2 regions of the Dorea amylophila genome follow, and region 1 is predicted to be linked to the other one. Evidence: predicted binding sites of a transcription regulator. Region 1 holds the regulator's gene; the other holds the start of a gene.
The links. Region 1 encodes HrcA, which represses chaperone genes, less so after heat shock. Its sites were predicted from a motif close to TGTTAGCACTCNNNNNNNNNGAGTGCTAACA; they were not measured.

Region 1 (3,430 bases):
TACGATAAGACCGGGGATAATCATTACGATACGATCTCTGCATTTATCAAAAGTATGCGGGGTTCTGATCCGGATGCGGCAGTGTATTATCTTGCAAAAATGCTGTATGCAGGAGAAGATATCAAGTTCATAGCCAGGCGTATTATGATCTGTGCATCGGAAGACGTCGGAAATGCAGATCCGATGGCACTTACGGTAGCAGTATCTGCGTCCCAGGCAGTTGAAAGAATCGGTATGCCGGAAGCACAGATCATCCTTTCGCAGGCAGTCACTTATGTGGCAACTGCCCCAAAGAGTAATGCCTCATATATCGCAATCGCTGATGCAATGGCAAGTGTGAAGAGGACAAAGACGACTGTTCCGTCACATCTGCAGGATGCTCACTATAAAGGAGCACAGAAACTGGGACACGGAACCGGATATAAATATGCTCATGATTATCCGCACCATTACGTAGAACAACAATATCTTCCGGACGAGATCGCAGGAGAAAAATTCTATGTGCCGTGTGAGAATGGACATGAGAGAAAGATTAAAGAGTGGATGCAGTATATTCGGGAGAATCAGTAATTCCGGAATGTCATTTATTAACCGGAACGGCCTCTTTCTAAAAAATATCTAAACAGTGTTGACAAAAATATGCGGGAGTGCTATCTTAATAGTCGAAAGGTGTTAGCACTCGGATATAAAGAGTGCTAATAACCCGAAACCGAAAGGAGGAGGTACCGGTGATAAATTATGAAGAACTGAGTGAAAGAAAATTGAAAATACTTCATGCAGTCATTCAGAATTATCTGGAGACAGGAGAACCGGTTGGTTCCAGAACAATTTCCAAATATACGGATCTGAATTTAAGTTCAGCAACGATTCGTAATGAGATGGCTGATCTGGAAGAGATGGGATATATCATCCAGCCTCATACGTCGGCAGGACGTATTCCTTCGGACAAAGGATACAGGCTCTATGTAGACATGCTGATGGAGGAGAAAGAGCAGGAATTAAATGAGATGCAGGAGCAGATGCTTGATAAGGCTGACAAGATGGATCAGCTTCTGAAGCAGGCGGCAAGGGTTCTTGCAACGAATACAAATTATGCAACGATGGTTTCCACTCCGATGAACAATTCGAATAAGATTAAGTTCATTCAGTTGTCTATGGTAGATGAGGAACAGGTGATTGCAGTCATTGTACTGGGCGGCAATGTGATCAAGAATAAGATCATCAACATTGACGAACCAATCAGTAATGAGAATCTGCTGAAGTTAAACATGCTGTTGAATACAACACTCAATGGCATGGCAATCGAAGAGATCAACCTGGGGCTGATCGCCAGATTGAAAGAGCAGGCAGGAATCCACAGTCAGGTGGTCGGATATGTTCTGGATGCAGTTGCGGATGCCATTCATCTGGATGATGACATGCAGATTTATACAAGCGGTGCAACGAATATTTTTAAATATCCGGAGCTGAGTGATAACCAGAGTGCACAGGAGATCATCAGTGCATTTGAAGAAAAACAGCAGTTATCCGAGCTGGTAACCCAGACCCTGGCAAAGGAAGACAATACAGGAATCCAGGTATATATCGGTGATGAGACGCCGGTACAGACCATGCGGGACTGCAGTGTGGTAACCGCAACGTATGAACTGGGGGATGGTATGAAAGGAACGATAGGAATTATCGGACCGAAACGTATGGATTATGAACATGTTTTAAAATCTATGAAGCGTCTCCAGACAGAACTGGATCAGATGTTTCATAAGAATGATAGAAAGGTGGAATAACCCTTGGAGAATAAGCAGGAAAAAAGTCAGGAAGATATGGTAAAAGAAGCTGTGGAAGAAGCCAAAAAGTCTGCAGCTGAGACTGAATCTGCAGAAGCTGAGGCGGAAGAGACAGAAGAAACTTCCGAAGAAGCCAAAGAGGATGCAGAAAAGAAAACTGGCAAAAAATTATTTGGTAAAAAGAAAGATAAAAAGGACGAGAAGATAGAAGAACTGACAGATAAGCTTACTCGTCAGATGGCAGAGTTTGATAACTTCCGCAAACGTACAGAAAAGGAAAAGTCCCAGATGTATGAAGTTGGAGCGAAAGATATCATAGAAAAGATTCTTCCGGTTGTAGATAACTTCGAAAGAGGATTAGATGCGGTAAAGGAAGAAGAAAAAGAAGATCCGTTCGTTCAGGGAATGGAAAAGGTATACAAACACCTGGTTACCACACTTGAAGGAATAGAGGTGAAGCCTATTGAAGCAGTAGGTCAGCCGTTTGATCCGAATTTCCACAATGCGGTGATGCATGTGGAAGATGAAAACTTTGGTGAAAATATTGTTGCCGAAGAATTTCAGAAAGGTTACACATACCGTGATTCGGTCGTAAGACACAGCATGGTAAAAGTAGCAAACTAGAAACAAGCATATTCACAATTATCAGAATAAAGAATAATACAGGAGGAAATTTATCATGGGTAAAATTATAGGTATTGACTTAGGAACAACAAACAGTTGCGTAGCCGTAATGGAAGGTGGACAGCCGACAGTTATCGCCAACACAGAAGGTGCAAGAACAACACCATCTGTAGTTGCATTTACAAAGACTGGTGAGCGTCTTGTCGGAGAACCTGCAAAACGTCAGGCAGTAACAAACGCAGAGAGAACAATCTCTTCTATCAAGAGAGAGATGGGAACCGACTATAAGGTAACAATTGAAGATAAGAAATATTCTCCACAGGAGATTTCAGCAATGATCCTTCAGAAATTGAAAGCAGATGCAGAAGGATACCTCGGAGAGAAAGTAACAGAGGCTGTTATCACAGTACCTGCTTACTTCAACGATGCTCAGCGTCAGGCAACAAAAGATGCAGGTAAGATTGCAGGACTTGATGTAAAACGTATCATCAACGAGCCAACAGCAGCAGCTCTTGCATATGGTCTTGACAATGAAAAAGAACAGAAGATCATGGTATATGACCTTGGTGGTGGTACATTCGACGTATCTGTTATCGAGATCGGTGACGGAGTTATCGAAGTATTATCTACAGCCGGTAACAACAGACTTGGTGGAGATGACTTCGACCAGAAGATTACAGATTACATGATCGCTGAATTTAAGAAACAGGAAGGTGTTGACTTATCTGCAGATAAGATGGCACTTCAGAGATTAAAAGAAGCAGCTGAGAAAGCTAAAAAAGAACTTTCTTCAGCAACAACAACAAACATCAACCTTCCATTCATCACAGCTACAGCAGAAGGGCCAAAACATTTCGATATGAACCTTACAAGAGCTAAATTTGATGAACTGACACATGATCTTGTACTGAAGACATCTGAGCCGGTACAGAGAGCATTATCAGATGCTGGTATCACAGCTTCTGAACTTGGTCAGGTACTGTTAGTTGGTGGATCTACACGTATCCCTGCAGTACAGGAAG
Region 2 (3,430 bases), on a different contig from region 1:
CTTCCAGAGCTTTCAGGACAACCTTTGCACCTGTTTTCTCGTCACCTTCCAGTCCGTCAATCGCTTCAGCAACTGCTTTGGACGCATGAATGTATGCAGATCCACCACCGGAAATGATACCTTCCTCTACTGCTGCTCTTGTGGCGTTCAAGGCATCTTCCATACGAAGTTTTGCTTCTTTCATCTCTGTCTCCGTTGCTGCTCCGACACGGATAACAGCTACGCCGCCTGCAAGTTTTGCAAGTCTTTCCTGAAGTTTTTCTCTGTCAAAGTCAGATGTTGTCTCTTCGATCTGTGCCTTGATCTGGGCAACGCGGTCTGCGATTGCATTCTTATCTCCCATACCATCAACAATTACTGTATTTTCTTTCTGTACCTTTACAGATTTTGCACGTCCAAGCTGATCCATGGTTGTATCTTTCAGTTCCATACCGAGTTCCTCAGAAATAACCTGACCACCTGTCAGTGTAGCAATGTCTTTTAACATTTCTTTTCTTCTGTCACCGTATCCAGGTGCTTTTACAGCTACAACATTGAATGTTCCACGCAGTTTATTAACGATCAGAGTTGTAAGTGCCTCTCCCTCAATATCTTCTGCGATAATAAGAAGTCTTGCTCCAGCCTGAACAATCTGCTCCAGAAGCGGAAGGATTTCCTGAATATTAGAAATCTTCTTATCTGTGATCAAAATATATGGATCATCCAGATTTGCTTCCATCTTATCCATATCTGTAGCCATATATGCAGATACATATCCACGGTCAAACTGCATACCTTCTACAAGATCCAGCTCTGTCTTCATAGTCTTAGACTCTTCGATCGTAATAACTCCGTCATTAGATACTTTCTCCATAGCATCTGCCACCATCTGTCCAACTTCAGCATCACCTGCAGAAATTGCTGCCACTTTTGCAATCTGATCTTTGTCTTTTACTTTGCTTGACATCTTCGCAATGGCTTCTACTGCCACATCTGTTGCTTTCTTCATTCCTTTACGGAGAATGATCGGATTTGCTCCTGCTTCCAGGTTCTTCATACCTTCATGAACCATTGCCTGTGCAAGTACAGTTGCTGTTGTAGTACCGTCTCCTGCTACATCATTTGTCTTAGAAGCAACTTCTTTGATCAGTTGTGCTCCCATATTTTCAAATCTGTCTTCCAGTTCAATCTCTTTTGCGATTGTTACACCGTCATTTGTGATCAGTGGTGCTCCGAAAGATTTATCCAGAACGACATTGCGTCCTTTTGGTCCGATTGTTACTCTTACTGTATCAGCGAGCTGATTAACACCAGCTTCCAGCGCTCTTCTTGCTTCTGCACCATATTTAATTTCTTTTGCCATTGGTATCTACCTCCTGAAATATATGAATTAATTGTACAATTACTCGCAGATGGCCAGAATATCATCCTGTTTTACAATGATATATTCCTCGTCATCAATCTCAACATTTGTTCCTGCATATTTGGAATAAATTACCTGCTGTCCTGTTGTAACATGCATCTCAACTTCTTTACCATTCACCATTCCACCTGGTCCTACAGCAATAACCTCTGCCTGCTGCGGTTTTTCCTTAGACTGTCCAGGAATCACGATTCCCGACTTTGTAGTCTCCTCTGCTACACACTGTTTTAATACAACTCTGTCACCTAATGGTACTAACTTCATATCTATTCCTCCTTAATTATTTCTGCATTATTAGCACTCAATAAAAGAGAGTGCTGAAAGATTCTAGATATAAAATAGCACTCTCCTTTTGGTTTGTCAACACACTTTCTATTTAGTTTAGAACTTTTTTATAAAATCCATTTTGAATTTTAAATTTCATAACCCTGCCTGCCTTGTTCCAGTAACGTTCTTTTAATATTCCTTTGCAGACTACAGGATCTTTCGGATCCTCTATGCTGCACTCATAGATTCCATCCAAAGAATAAAAGGTGAGTTCCGCCTCTTCCGATACCAGATACAACGTCTCCTCCTCTTCATCATATGCTATGATCTTGCATAAATATTCCGTTTCATCAAAAAAACTGTCTTCCAGAATTACGCGGTCCATTCTGAGTTTTGCCGTACATCCTCCATATTTCACTATCCGCATCCTCCTTTATACTGTGAAAAGGGTATCAGTTGCCCGATACCCTTTGTAGTTCTTATTATTTTGTACGTTCTGCTTTAATGCGGTCAAGTTCCGTAAATACATAATCATTGATTACTTTAATATACGTTCCTTTCATGCCGGAAGAACGGGATTCGATCACACCCGCACTTTCGAATTTTCTCAGAGCATTGACAATTACCGATCTGGTAATTCCGACACGGTCTGCAATCTTACTTGCGACCAGAATTCCTTCCGCACCATCCAACTCATCAAATATATGAATGATTGCTTCCAATTCCGAATACGACAATGTACTGATTGCCGATTGTACAATATGCTCTTTTCTGGTTTCTTCTGCACTTTCTTCATTCACAGATCTTAACATCTCAAGACCAACAACCGTTGTTCCGTATTCACTCAAAATGATGTCATCAATCTCATACACTTTATCTTTTTTATAGATAAACAGTGTCCCGAGTCTTTCCCCTGCAATATCAATCGGCGTAATAATCGCCTGATAACCTTTGACAGCTTCTTCGGAAAATCCCAATGTCTGAAGATTTACATTTTCTTTTGTTGATAAGATACTAAGCAGCCGCTCATTCAGCATATCATCTACATGTTTTCCGATTTCTCTCTCGATCAATTCGGTAATGTAAGGCACACCTTCGCATTTGCTTCCGCCAAGCACTTTTCCTTTTTTACTGATCACTAATACGTTCGAATTTAAAATTTCTGTAAGGACTTCGCAGATATCATTGAAGACAACTTTACTCGAACTATTGTTATGCAGTAATTTGTTGATTTTTCTGGTTTTATCCAACAATTGTACGCCCATTTACATTCCTCCATCCTTATGAATGTATATTATCATACAATTCTGAAATATTCAACGAATATCATTAATTATCCTTATTATTTTCAATATTTTCTACATATCCACACTGTTCATCGCTGCAAACCAGTTTATTTCCTTTTTCCAGCATGTATTTACCACATCTCGGACATTTTTTTGTCGATGGCTTCTGCCATGACATAAATTCACATTCCGGGTTATCCTCGCAGCCGTAATATCGTCTTCCCTTTTTCGTCTTCCGGATTACCACATCTTTACCACAGACAGGGCATGGTACACCTATCTTTTCCAGATATGGTTTCGTGTTACGGCAGTCAGGGAATCCCGGGCATGCAAGGAATTTTCCATGCGGGCCATATTTGACAACCATATTGCGGCCGCACTCCTCACAGATCACATCTGTCACTTCATCTTCAATCTTCACCTGTTCCAGTTCTGTCTCGGCTTTTTCCACTGCTGCCTCCAGATCCGGATAAAA

Region 2: OCV72_RS02005 (co-chaperone GroES) is a predicted target of HrcA. The motif match lies at 1,695-1,725, and genes of this name have one in related genera.

Annotation. Positions count from the first base shown of each region.
Region 1 covers NZ_JAOQJW010000001.1:73,494-76,923, forward strand. Annotated here, with positions in the region: gene OCV72_RS00345 (replication-associated recombination protein A) at 1-570, shown strand, start outside; gene hrcA (heat-inducible transcriptional repressor HrcA) at 729-1,784, shown strand; gene grpE (nucleotide exchange factor GrpE) at 1,821-2,408, shown strand; gene dnaK (molecular chaperone DnaK) at 2,464-3,430, shown strand, end outside.
Region 2 covers NZ_JAOQJW010000003.1:6,837-10,266, forward strand. Annotated here, with positions in the region: gene groL (chaperonin GroEL) at 1-1,342, opposite strand, end outside; gene OCV72_RS02005 (co-chaperone GroES) at 1,382-1,666, opposite strand; gene OCV72_RS02010 (hypothetical protein) at 1,779-2,087, opposite strand; gene codY (GTP-sensing pleiotropic transcriptional regulator CodY) at 2,152-2,934, opposite strand; gene topA (type I DNA topoisomerase) at 2,999-3,430, opposite strand, start outside.